Rhodobacter capsulatus SB 1003: one gene and its partners. The protein of the gene in region 1 binds, or shares a complex with, the protein of each later gene. Links are inferred from orthologs where the notes say so. Each region holds a gene or a part of one and is shown in the gene's direction. Other genes may lie near its edges.

Region 1 (4,461 bases):
TCCGGGTCTGAGCCTTCGCGAGCGCGGGGCGGACCTTGGATCATCCGATTGGTCGCAAGACCGCACTCTTGCCCCCGGGGCTTCGTTGTCAGGGGGGTTGCAAATCGGCGCGGGGCGACAAGCCCGGCGCTTGGGACGAACCGCGATGGGTTGCACGGCAACGGGATGGGTGATGACGGGCGGGCCGCTTTCGGCCGCCGCCGCCGATATCCGTATGGGCGCCCGAGCCTCAACGACAAACCATGCCCCGCCCGCCTTGCCCGCAAGGCCAAGGTGCGACGCGGCGTGGGGAAACAGGATTTATGGCAAAGAAGATGCTTATCGATGCCACCCACGCGGAAGAAACCCGCGTCGTGGTGGTGGACGGCAACAAGGTCGACGAGTTCGACTTTGAAACAGTAAACAAGCGGCAGCTGGCCGGGAATATCTATCTGGCGAAAGTGACGCGGGTGGAGCCTTCGCTCCAGGCCGCTTTTGTCGATTACGGCGGCAACCGCCACGGCTTCCTCGCCTTCGCCGAGATCCACCCGGATTACTACCAGATCCCGGTGGCCGACCGTCAGGCGCTTCTGGAAGAGGAACGTCTGGCCGCGGAGGCCGAAGAGGCCGAGGAAAACCGCTCGCGCTCGCGCCGGTCGCGGTCGCGCTCCGGGTCCTCGCGCTCGGGCGGGCAGCAGGCCCGGGCCGAGAAGACGGCGGGCCATGATGCCGTCGTGCGCTCGGAAGACATTCCGGGCATGGCGGTGATCGACGAGGCGGCGCCGGGCGAAGAGGCCGGGGCGCTTGAACCCGTGATCGCCGAGGCCGGAAGCTTCGATGCGGTGCCGGAACCGGCTGTTGCCCCCGAAGAGGGCGTGGCCGAGGCGGAGGCCGAGATCGTCGAGGCGGGCGAGGCCGAAGAGGCCGAGGCCCCGCACGAGGTCGAGGAAGAGCACGACCACGACCATGAGCATGACCACGATCACCATGTCCATCCCGTCGATGACGAGATCGAATCGGTGGCCGAGGAGGACGTGGCCGAGGAAATCCATGCGCCCCGTCGCCCGCGCGCGCGGCGCTACAAGATTCAGGAAGTGATCAAGGTCCGGCAGATCATGCTGGTGCAGGTGGTCAAGGAAGAACGCGGCAACAAGGGCGCGGCGCTGACCACTTACCTGTCGCTTGCCGGTCGCTACTGCGTTCTGATGCCGAACACGGCGCGGGGCGGTGGCATTTCGCGCAAGATCACCAATGCGGCCGACCGCAAGAAGCTGAAGGAAATCGCCTCGGAAATGGAGGTGCCGCAGGGCGCCGGGCTGATCATCCGCACCGCGGGCAGCCAGCGCACCCGCACCGAGATCCGCCGCGACTATGAATATCTGATGCGGCTGTGGGAACAGATCCGCGAGCTGACCCTCAAATCGATCGCCCCGGCGCCGATTTACGAGGAAGGCGATCTGATCAAGCGCTCGATCCGCGATCTGTATTCGAAGGACATCGACGAGGTTCTGGTCGAGGGCGAGCGCGGCTATCGCGTCGCCAAGGACTTCATGAAGATGATCATGCCGTCCCACGCGAAGAACGTGAAGCATTACAACGAGCAGCTGCCGCTGTTCGCGCGCTTCCAGGTCGAAAGCTATCTGGCCTCGATGTTCAACCCGGTGGTGCAGCTGAAATCGGGCGGCTATATCGTCATCGGCGTGACCGAGGCGCTGGTCGCCATCGACGTCAACTCGGGCCGGGCCACCAAGGAAGGCTCGATCGAGGAGACCGCGCTCAAGACCAACCTTGAGGCCGCCGAGGAGATCAGCCGTCAGCTGCGGTTGCGCGATCTGGCCGGTCTGATCGTCATCGACTTCATCGACATGGAAGAGCGGAAGAACAACGCCGCCGTCGAGAAGCGTCTGAAAGAGAAGCTGAAAACCGACCGCGCGCGGATTCAGGTGGGGCGGATCTCGGGCTTCGGCCTGATGGAGATGTCGCGTCAGCGGCTGCGTCCGGGGATGCTGGAATCGACCACGCAGCCCTGCCCGCATTGCCATGGCACCGGGCTGATCCGGTCCGATGACAGTCTGGCGCTGCAGGTTCTGCGCGCGATCGAGGAAGAGGGCACCCGGAAACGGAGCCGCGAGGTGCTGGTGAAATGCCCGGTCGCCGTCGCCAACTATCTGATGAACGCCAAGCGCGAACATATCGCTTCGATCGAGGCGCGCTATGGCATGGCGGTGCGGATCGAGGCTGATCCGACGCTGGTCAGCCCCGATTTCAGCATCGAGAAGTTCAAGACCGCGACCCGGATCGTGCCCGAGGTGCATAGCGCCGTCGTGCATGCCAGCGCCGAGCTGATGGCCGAGATCGACGAGGAAGAGATCGTCGAGGAGGAAGAGGACGAGGTCGAAGAGGCCGCGCCCGCGGTGGCTGCGGCCGCGACGGGCGAACCCGGCGAAGGCGCGCCGAAGAAGAAGAAACGGCGTCGGCGGCGGCGGAAGAAAAACGGCGCTCCGGGCGGGACCGATCTGGCGGCCGAGGGCGACGAGGGAGATGAGGGCGAGGACGACGGCGAGGACGAGGGCGACGATGCCTCGGACGAGGATGCCGCCGAAGACGCCGCCCGCGCCGCGGCGGCGGCCGAGCTGGCCGAGGTGAGCCTGCCGATTCTGGACGCCGAAGCGTCGGCGCCCGTGGCCGAGGCGGTTGCCGAAGCGGAAGCCGCGCCCGAAGCGCCGGCGCCGAAGGCGAGCCGGTCGCGGTCGCGCACCAGCAAGGCGAAGAAGGAGGCCGAGGTTGTCGAGGGCGCGGAAGCGCCGGTGAAGAAGACCCGGACCCGCACGACCTCGAAGGCGAAGAAGGAAGCCGAGGCGGCCGCCGCGGCGGCGGCTGCGGCCGCAGCGGAAGCGGAAGCCCCCGTTGCCGAGGCTGCGCCCGCGCCGGTTGCCGAAGCCGAGGCTGCCGAAGCCCCGGCCCCGGTCGAGGCGGTGGTCGAAGCCGCGCCGGGTGTCGAGGCCGCGCCCGAGCCGGTCGTCGAAACTGCGCCCGCGCCGGTGGCGGATGTGGCCCCCGAGGCTGCGCCCGAACCCGAGGCCGAACCCGAGGCTGGGTCTGAACCCGAAGCCGAGACGGATCCGGGCACGCCCGAGGATCCGAAGCCGAAGAAACGCGGCTGGTGGTCGCTGGGCTGAGCCCCGCAGACCGGAAAACCGAAACGCCGGGCCCTGGCCCGGCGTTTTGCTGTGTCGCTCAGCTTTCGGGATCGGGCCGGTCCGGGCCGCGCGCGACGGTGTAGATCAGCACGCCCGCGACCTCCCGGGCCGCGACAAGGGAATGGCCGGATTGGGCGCAGAAATGCGGCACGTCGATCCAGCTGGCGCGGTCGGTCGCCTGCATCTCGACCACGGCGCCTTCGGGCAGGCCGCGCAGGGCCTTGGCCAGCCGCAACACCGGCAGCGGGCACAAAAGGCCGCGCAGATCGAGCGAAAGGGCAGGGGCTGTCGTCATGGGGCGGGCGTAACGCCCGGGCGCGGCCCTGTCCACGGCAATGTGAGCCGTGCCCCGGTGACGCCGGGCCGCAGCCCTGCTAGAAAGGCGCATGACGCCGACTGACCTTCTCTTCGACGCGGGCTTCCTGACCGCCGCCGCCACCGCCTTTCTGGCCGGAGTGCTGTCGTTTCTCAGCCCCTGCGTGCTGCCGATCGTGCCGCCCTATCTGGCCTATATGGGCGGGGTGACGGTCAGCGACATGGGCGCGGGCCGCCCCGCCGCGCGCGGGCCGGTGCTGCTGGCGGCGCTGTTCTTCGTGCTTGGCCTGTCGACCGTGTTCCTGATGATGGGGCTGGGGGCCTCGGCGCTGGGGCAGGCTTTGGGCGCGTGGAAGGACACTCTCGCCAAGGTCTCGGGCCTTGTGGTGATGATCTTCGGCGCGCATTTCATCGGCGTCTATCGAATCGGCTTTCTCGACCGCGAGATGCGCTTTGACACCGGCGATCAGGGCGGCTCGGCGCTTGGCGCCTATCTGCTGGGCCTGGCCTTCGCCTTCGGCTGGACGCCCTGCCTTGGCCCGGTTCTGGGCACGATCGCCTCGATGGCGATGGCCGAGGGCACGATCGGCCGCGGCATGGGCCTTTTGTCCGCCTATGCCGCCGGGCTGGGCCTGCCCTTCCTGATCGTGGCCGCCTTCTTTCCCAGCCTCGGCGGGGCGTTGGCCTTCATGCGCCGCAACATGGGCCGGATCGAGAAGATCTCGGGCCTGCTGCTCTGGACGATCGGGCTGATGATGCTGACCGGGCAGCTCTCGGATCTGTCGTTCTGGCTGCTTGACACCTTCCCGGCGCTGGCGGAGCTGGGCTGATCCCGGCGGGTTCCCGCGGGCGTTTCGTGGTATACAGGAACTTGCTTTGACCCGATCTGCGCCCCGCGCTATAGGGGCGGCAACGGGCCAGATGGCCTTTGGGGGTGCTCCTTGATCCGCTTCATCCTGTCTTCGCT
Region 2 (3,479 bases), 490 kb from region 1 along the record:
GCCGCCTTCGACACATGGGCGCCCGGCTGGCAGGCGCGGCTGCGCCGCGAGGTGGTGCCGCAGGCCGTGCTCTCGGCGGCCAATCCGGTGCGGATCCCGCGCAACCACCGCCTGGAAGAGGTGATCGCCGCCGCCGTCACGGGCGATTTCGCCCCGTTCCGGCAGCTGCAGGCGGCGCTCGCCCATCCCTTTGATCCCGCGCCCGAATTTGCCGCCTATGAGGCCGCCCCCACGGCAGAGGAACGCGTCACCCGGACCTTCTGCGGCACCTGACTTGTGGCGGATACAATCGCGCTCTGGACCTTTTGGCGGCGCGCTGGCAGGGGACCGCCATGGGACATGGTGTTGAAAATCTCCGCGGAAGTCTGCTGATGGTGCTCGCGATGGCGGGCTTCGCCATCGAGGACATGTGCGTCAAATTCCTGGCCGGGCATCTGCCGGTGGGCGAGATCCTGATGCTGCTGGGCATCGGCGGCACGGCGATCTTTGCGACGCTGGCGCTGCGCAAGGGCGACCGGCTGTTTTCGCGCGATCTGCTCGCCCCCGCGGTGATCGGGCGCAATTTCGGCGAGCTGATCGGCACGCTGGCCTTCGTCTGCGCCGTGGCCTTCACGCCCTTGGCCGAGGCCTCGGCGATCTTGCAGGCGACGCCCCTGGCGGTGACCCTTGGCGCCGCGCTTTTCCTTGGCGAGCAGGTCGGCTGGCGGCGCTGGTCGGCGATCGGCGTCGGTTTTCTGGGCGTCTTGATCGTGATCCGCCCCGGCACCGAGGGGTTTTCGGTGCTCTCGCTTTTCGCCGTCGTCGGCGTGCTGGGCCTGGCCGCGCGCGATGTGGTGACGCGTCGGGTGCCGAAATCCATCACCTCGATGCAGCTTGCAACCTACGGATTTGCTTCGGTGATTCCCGCAGGCGCGCTGCTTGTCCCGTTTCAGGGCCCGATGATCCTGCCCACCGCCTTCGATCTGGCGGGCATTGCCGCGGCGCTGGTCTTTGGCACCGCGGGCTATTATGCGCTGATCGCGGCGATGCGGCTCGGTGAGGTCTCGGTGATCACCCCCTTCCGCTACACGCGGCTGATCTTTGCGCTGATCATCGGCTGGGCGGTCTTTGCCGAAACCCCGGACCGCTGGACGCTGATCGGTGGTGCCATCATCGTCGCCTCGGGGCTTTACACGCTGGCCCGGCAACGCCGTCTGGCCAAGACCGAAGCCCCCGCCGCCTGACGCGAAAAATTCACGAAAAGTCGGACGCTAACAGCGCCGTTACCGCTATCAAGGGCCTTTTCGCTGCGGCTGCCTTGGGCTATGCAGAGGGCGATTTACCAATCGGAGCACTCTCATGAGCACGATCATCGACATCCACGCGCGCGAAATTCTCGACAGCCGCGGCAATCCGACCGTCGAGGTGGACGTCACCCTCGAAGACGGCACGATGGGCCGGGCCGCCGTGCCCTCGGGCGCCTCGACCGGCGCGCATGAGGCGGTGGAACGCCGCGACGGCGACAAGTCGCGCTACATGGGCAAGGGCGTGCTGGAAGCCGTGATGGCGGTCAATGGCGAGATTGCCGAGAACCTGGTGGGCGAGGACGTCACCGATCAGGAAGGCATCGACAAGCTGATGATCGAGCTTGATGGCACCCACAACAAGGGCCGTCTGGGCGCGAATGCGATCCTTGGCGTCTCGCTCGCCTGCGCCAAGGCCGCGGCCGATTTCACCGCGCAGCCGCTTTACCGCTATGTCGGCGGCACCTCGGCCCGCGTCCTGCCGGTGCCGATGATGAACATCATCAACGGCGGCGAACATGCCGACAACCCGATCGACATTCAGGAATTCATGATCATGCCGGTCAGCGCGGGCAATATCCGCGACGCCGTGCGCATGGGGTCCGAAGTCTTCCACACGCTGAAGAAAGAGTTGTCGGCCAAGGGCCTCTCGACTGGCCTTGGCGACGAGGGCGGCTTTGCGCCGATGCTCGCCTCGACCCGCGACGCGCTCGACTTCATCCTGAAGGCGATCGAAAAGGCGGGCTACAAACCGGGCGAGGATATCTATCTGGCGCTTGACTGCGCCTCGACCGAATATTTCAAGGGCGGCAAATACGAGATGAAGGGCGAGGGCCTGTCGCTGACCTCGGCCGAGAATGTCGATTACCTGGCCAAGCTTTGCACCGAATATCCGATCATCTCGATCGAGGACGGCTGCGCCGAGGATGACTGGGAAGGCTGGAAGCTGCTGACCGATGCGCTGGGCGACAAGGTGCAGCTGGTCGGCGACGATCTGTTCGTCACCAACCCGGCGCGTCTGGCCGAGGGCATCAAGAAAGGCGTCGCCAATGCGATGCTGGTGAAGGTGAACCAGATCGGCTCGCTTTCCGAAACGCTGAAGGCGGTCGAGATGGCGCATCGCGCGCGCTACACCAACGTGATGTCGCACCGTTCGGGCGAAACCGAGGATGCGACGATCGCCGATCTCGCCGTCGCCACGAACTGCGGCCAGATCAAGACCGGCTCGCTCGCCCGGTCGGACCGGCTGGCGAAATACAACCAGCTGATCCGCATCGAGGAAATGCTGGGCGAGACCGCCGAATACATGGGCCGCGCCATTCTGAAGTAAGCCTCGGCTTTTTCTTGGTCCAAATACGCAAATTCCGCCGGAGGCCCCCTGCCCCCGGCGGTTTTTCTTTGACTTTGAAGCCTCCGGCGGGCGACTTTGCGCCAAGAAAAACCCGGAGGGGATCATGGGCGAGGCAGATCGGATCATTGCACAGCTGGGGCTGGAACCGCATCCCGAGGGCGGCTGGTATCGCCAGACCTGGGTGGCCGAGGCGGACCCGGGCGCGCGCCCAGTGGGAACGGCGATCCTGTTTCTGCTGAAAGCGGGCGAGGCGAGCCACTGGCACCGGGTGGATGCCGCCGAGATCTGGCATTTTCACGCCGGAAGCCCGCTGGAGCTGCGGATGGCCGCCAGCGACGCCGGGCCGGTGACGCGGCTGCGGCTCGGCCCCGATGTGCTGGGCGCCGAGGTGGTGCAGGGCATCGTGCCCGCGGGCCATTGGCAGGCGGCGCGGACCTTGGGCGACTGGACGCTGGTCGGCTGCACCGTCAGCCCGGGGTTCCGCTTCGAGGGGTTCGAGATGGCCGCGCCGGGGTTTGACATCCCCGGCTGATCAGCCCTCGCGCACGGGGCGGTGCATCACGCGGAAGGCAAGCTTGAACGACAGCGGGCCGACGCCGAGCGACAGCAGGAAGGCCACCGGCCAGGCGGTCAGCCAGTTGCGCAGCCAGATCAGCGCCCAGCCCTCGGGGAAGCCCTGCAGCAGGATGGAAAACAGAAAGGTCATCATCAGCGCCATCAGGCAGGAGATGAACACTTGTGCGAGGATGATGGTCAGCTTTTCGCGTTTGGGATCAGGGTTTTGCATGGTCTCTCTCGATTGGGGCGCCGCGGGTTCGAGATCGACTAGCTCCCGCCCCGAAGGG
Region 3 (3,560 bases), 2.0 Mb from region 1 along the record:
TCGATCACTTCTTCGGTGGGAACCAGAACTTCCTCGATCTCGTCCCCCAGGCCCTTGTCGATCACGGCCTGTTTGATCTGCTCGGCCACCTTCTTCTCGAAGTTCGAGAGAACGGAAACCGAATACCACCGCTTCGCCATCAACCTGCCTCTTTCCCCCCGGCGGCGAGCGCCGAAAATTTTGTCTGATCAACGGTCTTGCCGTTGCTCACTCAACAAAGAACGGCGCGCATCATTCGAATCGATGCACGCCGGTTCTTGAGTGTCGTGCCCGTTTAGCCTTGCCCGCCCCGTATTTCAAGGGCTTCGATGGCCTCAGATGAACATTGCCTTGATCCCGAGGTTGATCACCCAATCCACGAGGGAAAAGAAGATCGCCGCCACCATCGCCATGGTCAGCACCATGACGGTGGTCAAAACGACCTCGCGCCGGGTCGGCCAGGTGATCTTGCCAACTTCCGAGCGCACCTGGCTCAGGAACTGGATCGGGTTTGCCATGCTGCTTCCTCTCATGCGACGGCGCCGGGATACGCGCAGATGCGGCAGAATTCAAGCGCGTTGCGCGGTTCCGCCCGACACCGAAACGAACCCGCAGCCTGCGGCGTGATCCGATTTCAGCAAGTGAAGGATGGCAGGAGTTGGGGGACTCGAACCCACGACCCTCGGTTTTGGAGACCGATGCTCTACCAACTGAGCTAAACTCCTGTGCCTGCCGCGTCACTACATATCTTGTGCGGGGCCGTCAAGCGGGTGCCGGCGATCTGCGCACAGTTCCCGCGGTCCAATTCGACGCAGCCCCGCGGGCGGCGCCGCAACTCCTGCTTCCCAAAAGCGCGTTTTTCCTGTAAGGGCGCACAATCTGCGACGTGAGCCCAATCCCCCCGGGCGCATGCGAAGGATTGGGGGGCGGCGGCAATGGGGCCGCCATATGCCGGGAGACATGGGAAGGTCCCATGCGTGCTCCCAGACAGGAAACGCTGATGTTCAACGTTACGAAAAAATCGATCCAGTGGGGCGGCGAAACGCTGACGCTGGAAACGGGCAAGGTTGCCCGTCAGGCCGACGGCTCGGTCATCGCCACTCTGGGCGAAACCTCGGTCATGGCCAACGTCACCTTCGCCAAAGAGGCGAAGCCGGGGCAGGATTTCTTCCCGCTGACCGTGCATTATCAGGAAAAATACTACGCCGCCGGCAAGATCCCCGGCGGGTTCTTCAAACGCGAGGCGCGTCCTTCGGAAAAGGAAACGCTGGTCTCGCGTCTGATCGACCGTCCCTGCCGTCCGCTCTTCGTCCCGGGCTTCAAGAACGAAGTGCTGGTGATGGCCACCGTTCTGTCCTGCGATCTGGTGAACGATCCCGACATCGTCGCGATGATCGCCGCCTCGGCCGCGCTGACGATCTCGGGCGTGCCCTTCATGGGCCCGATCGGCGCCGCGCGCGTGGGCTTTGCCCATGGCGCCTATGTGCTGAACCCGGCCATGGACGACATGACCAAGCTGCGCGACAACCCCGAGCAGCGTCTGGATCTGGTCATCGCGGGCACGAAAGACGCCGTGATGATGGTCGAATCCGAAGCCTATGAGCTGACCGAAGACGAGATGCTCGGCGCGGTCAAGTTCGGCCACGAACAGATGCAGCCGGTGATCGATCTGATCATCGCGCTGGCCGAAGATGCCGCGAAAGAGCCCTTCCATTTCGATCCGCCGGATTACTCGGCGCTGCTCGACCGGGTGAAAGCCGCGGGCGAGGCCGAAATGCGCGCCGCCTTCGCGCTGCGCGACAAGCAGGAACGCTCGAACGCGATCTCGGCCACGGTCGATCTGATCAAGTCGAAGCTTTCGGAAGAAGATCTGGCCGACATCAACCTCGGCTCGGCGATCAAGGCGCTGGAATCGGGCATCCTGCGCGGCGACATCATCAACGGTGGCGCCCGCATCGACGGCCGCGACAACAAGACCGTCCGTCCGATCGTGGCGGAAGTCGGCATCCTGCCGCGCACCCATGGCTCGGCGCTGTTCACCCGCGGCGAAACCCAGGGTCTGGTCGTGACCACGCTCGGCACCGGCGATGACGAACAGATCATCGACGCGCTGAACGGCAACTTCCGCTCCAACTTCCTGCTGCATTACAACTTCCCGCCCTATTCGGTCGGCGAAGTGGGTCGCGTCGGCAGCCCCGGCCGCCGCGAGATCGGCCACGGCAAGCTGGCCTGGCGCGCGCTGCAGGCGGTGCTTCCGGCGCCGACCGACTTCCCCTACACGATCCGCGTCGTCTCCGAGATCACCGAATCGAACGGCTCGTCCTCGATGGCGTCGGTCTGCGGCGGCTCGCTCTCGATGATGGACGCCGGTGTGCCGCTGAAAGCCCCGGTGGCCGGTGTGGCCATGGGTCTGATCCTGGAAAGTGACGGCCGCTGGGCGGTTCTGACCGACATCCTCGGTGACGAAGACCACCTGGGCGACATGGACTTCAAGGTGGCGGGGACCGAAAACGGCATCACCTCGCTGCAGATGGACATCAAGGTCGCGGGCATCACCCCCGAGATCATGCAGCAGGCGCTGGCGCAGGCGAAAGACGGCCGGATGCACATCCTGGGCGAGATGTCGAAGGCCCTCTCGGCCGGTCGTCAGGAATTCTCGGCCCATGCGCCGCGGATCGAGACGATGCAGATCCCGACCGACAAGATCCGCGAAGTGATCGGCTCGGGCGGCAAGGTGATCCGCGAGATCGTCGAGGTCTCGGGCGCCAAGGTCGACATCAACGACGACGGCGTGATCAAGATCGCCTCGGCCAATGCCGAAGCCATCAAGAAGGCCTATGACATGATCTATTCGATCGTGGCCGAGCCGGAAGAGGGCAAGATCTACCGCGGCAAGGTGGTGAAGCTGGTCGATTTCGGCGCCTTCGTGAACTTCTTCGGCAAGCGCGACGGTCTGGTCCATGTCTCGCAAATCGCGGGCAAGCGTCTGAACCACCCGAACGAGGCGCTGAAGGAAGGTCAGGAAGTCTGGGTCAAGCTGCTGGGCTTCGACGATCGCGGCAAGGTGCGCCTTGGCATGAAGATGGTCGATCAGGAGACCGGCGCGGAACTGCCGCCGGAAACCAAGGCCAAGGACGAACAGCCCGAGGGCTGATCGTATCACGGAAACGGCAAAGCCCCCGCAACCGCGGGGGCTTTTGCTTTTCGGCCCCTTGGCCGGGGGCTTAACGCCCGTAGACGGTATGGCGGGCCAGATCGCGGGCATTGTGGCGCGACAGGCCAAGGTCGAACCAGTCGGCATCGGTCATGCGGTCGAATTCGGCCATCAGCGCGACATAGGCACGGTGTTGCGCCCGGGCCTGACGCAGCTGCGCCACGGCGCGGGCAAGGACATCAAGCAGGGCAAGCGGGCGGGGCTGGGACAGCGCAGAAGCGAGGGGCATCTTTTCGTCTTTCGGAACCGGCAGGACCATCCCGCCGTTACCGATAACCTGCGCCTGATGCTGCATTTGCACAATCCGGGGATTGGGCAATGCCGCGATGCCGAAACTGCATGACTGGTAAGATTTGGTTACCACCTG

The links.
Region 2: the proteins of RCAP_RS10720 (region 1) and eno are in contact, whole or in part, in a solved structure (PDB 2FYM), measured with the Escherichia coli proteins. The link is inferred for Rhodobacter capsulatus SB 1003 from one-to-one orthologs.
Region 3: the proteins of RCAP_RS10720 (region 1) and pnp are in contact, whole or in part, in a cryo-EM structure (PDB 9QH0), measured with the Escherichia coli proteins. The link is inferred for Rhodobacter capsulatus SB 1003 from one-to-one orthologs.

What each region holds. Positions count from the first base shown.
Region 1 is NC_014034.1:2,332,873-2,337,333, reverse strand. What follows is about bases 1-3,358. They hold RCAP_RS10720 (Rne/Rng family ribonuclease), read left to right. Parts: upstream 1-302; coding sequence 303-3,158; downstream 3,159-3,358. Other genes in these bases: RCAP_RS10715 (sulfurtransferase TusA family protein), read right to left, coding at 3,217-3,358. Also shown: more of RCAP_RS10715, read right to left, coding at 3,359-3,474; RCAP_RS10710 (cytochrome c biogenesis CcdA family protein), read left to right, coding at 3,566-4,324; RCAP_RS10705 (penicillin-binding protein 1A), read left to right, coding at 4,436-4,461. UniProt on the Escherichia coli protein: Endoribonuclease that plays a central role in RNA processing and decay. Required for the maturation of 5S and 16S rRNAs and the majority of tRNAs. Also involved in the degradation of most mRNAs.
Region 2 is NC_014034.1:1,846,035-1,849,513, reverse strand. Bases 589-3,475 are described here. They hold eno (phosphopyruvate hydratase), read left to right. Parts: upstream 589-1,338; coding sequence 1,339-2,613; downstream 2,614-3,475. Other genes in these bases: RCAP_RS08490 (DUF2798 domain-containing protein), read right to left, coding at 3,167-3,421; RCAP_RS08495 (cupin domain-containing protein), read left to right, coding at 2,738-3,166; RCAP_RS08505 (DMT family transporter), read left to right, coding at 589-1,223. Outside these bases: RCAP_RS08510 (protein adenylyltransferase SelO), read left to right, coding at 1-273; more of RCAP_RS08505, read left to right, coding at 333-588. UniProt on the Escherichia coli protein: Catalyzes the reversible conversion of 2-phosphoglycerate (2-PG) into phosphoenolpyruvate (PEP). It is essential for the degradation of carbohydrates via glycolysis.
Region 3 is NC_014034.1:320,051-323,610, reverse strand. Bases 589-3,556 are described here. They hold pnp (polyribonucleotide nucleotidyltransferase), read left to right. Parts: upstream 589-979; coding sequence 980-3,133; downstream 3,134-3,556. Other genes in these bases: RCAP_RS01455 (hypothetical protein), read right to left, coding at 3,204-3,422. Outside these bases: transcription termination/antitermination protein NusG, read right to left, coding at 1-140; preprotein translocase subunit SecE, read right to left, coding at 315-497. UniProt on the Escherichia coli protein: Involved in mRNA degradation. Catalyzes the phosphorolysis of single-stranded polyribonucleotides processively in the 3'- to 5'-direction. Also involved, along with RNase II, in tRNA processing.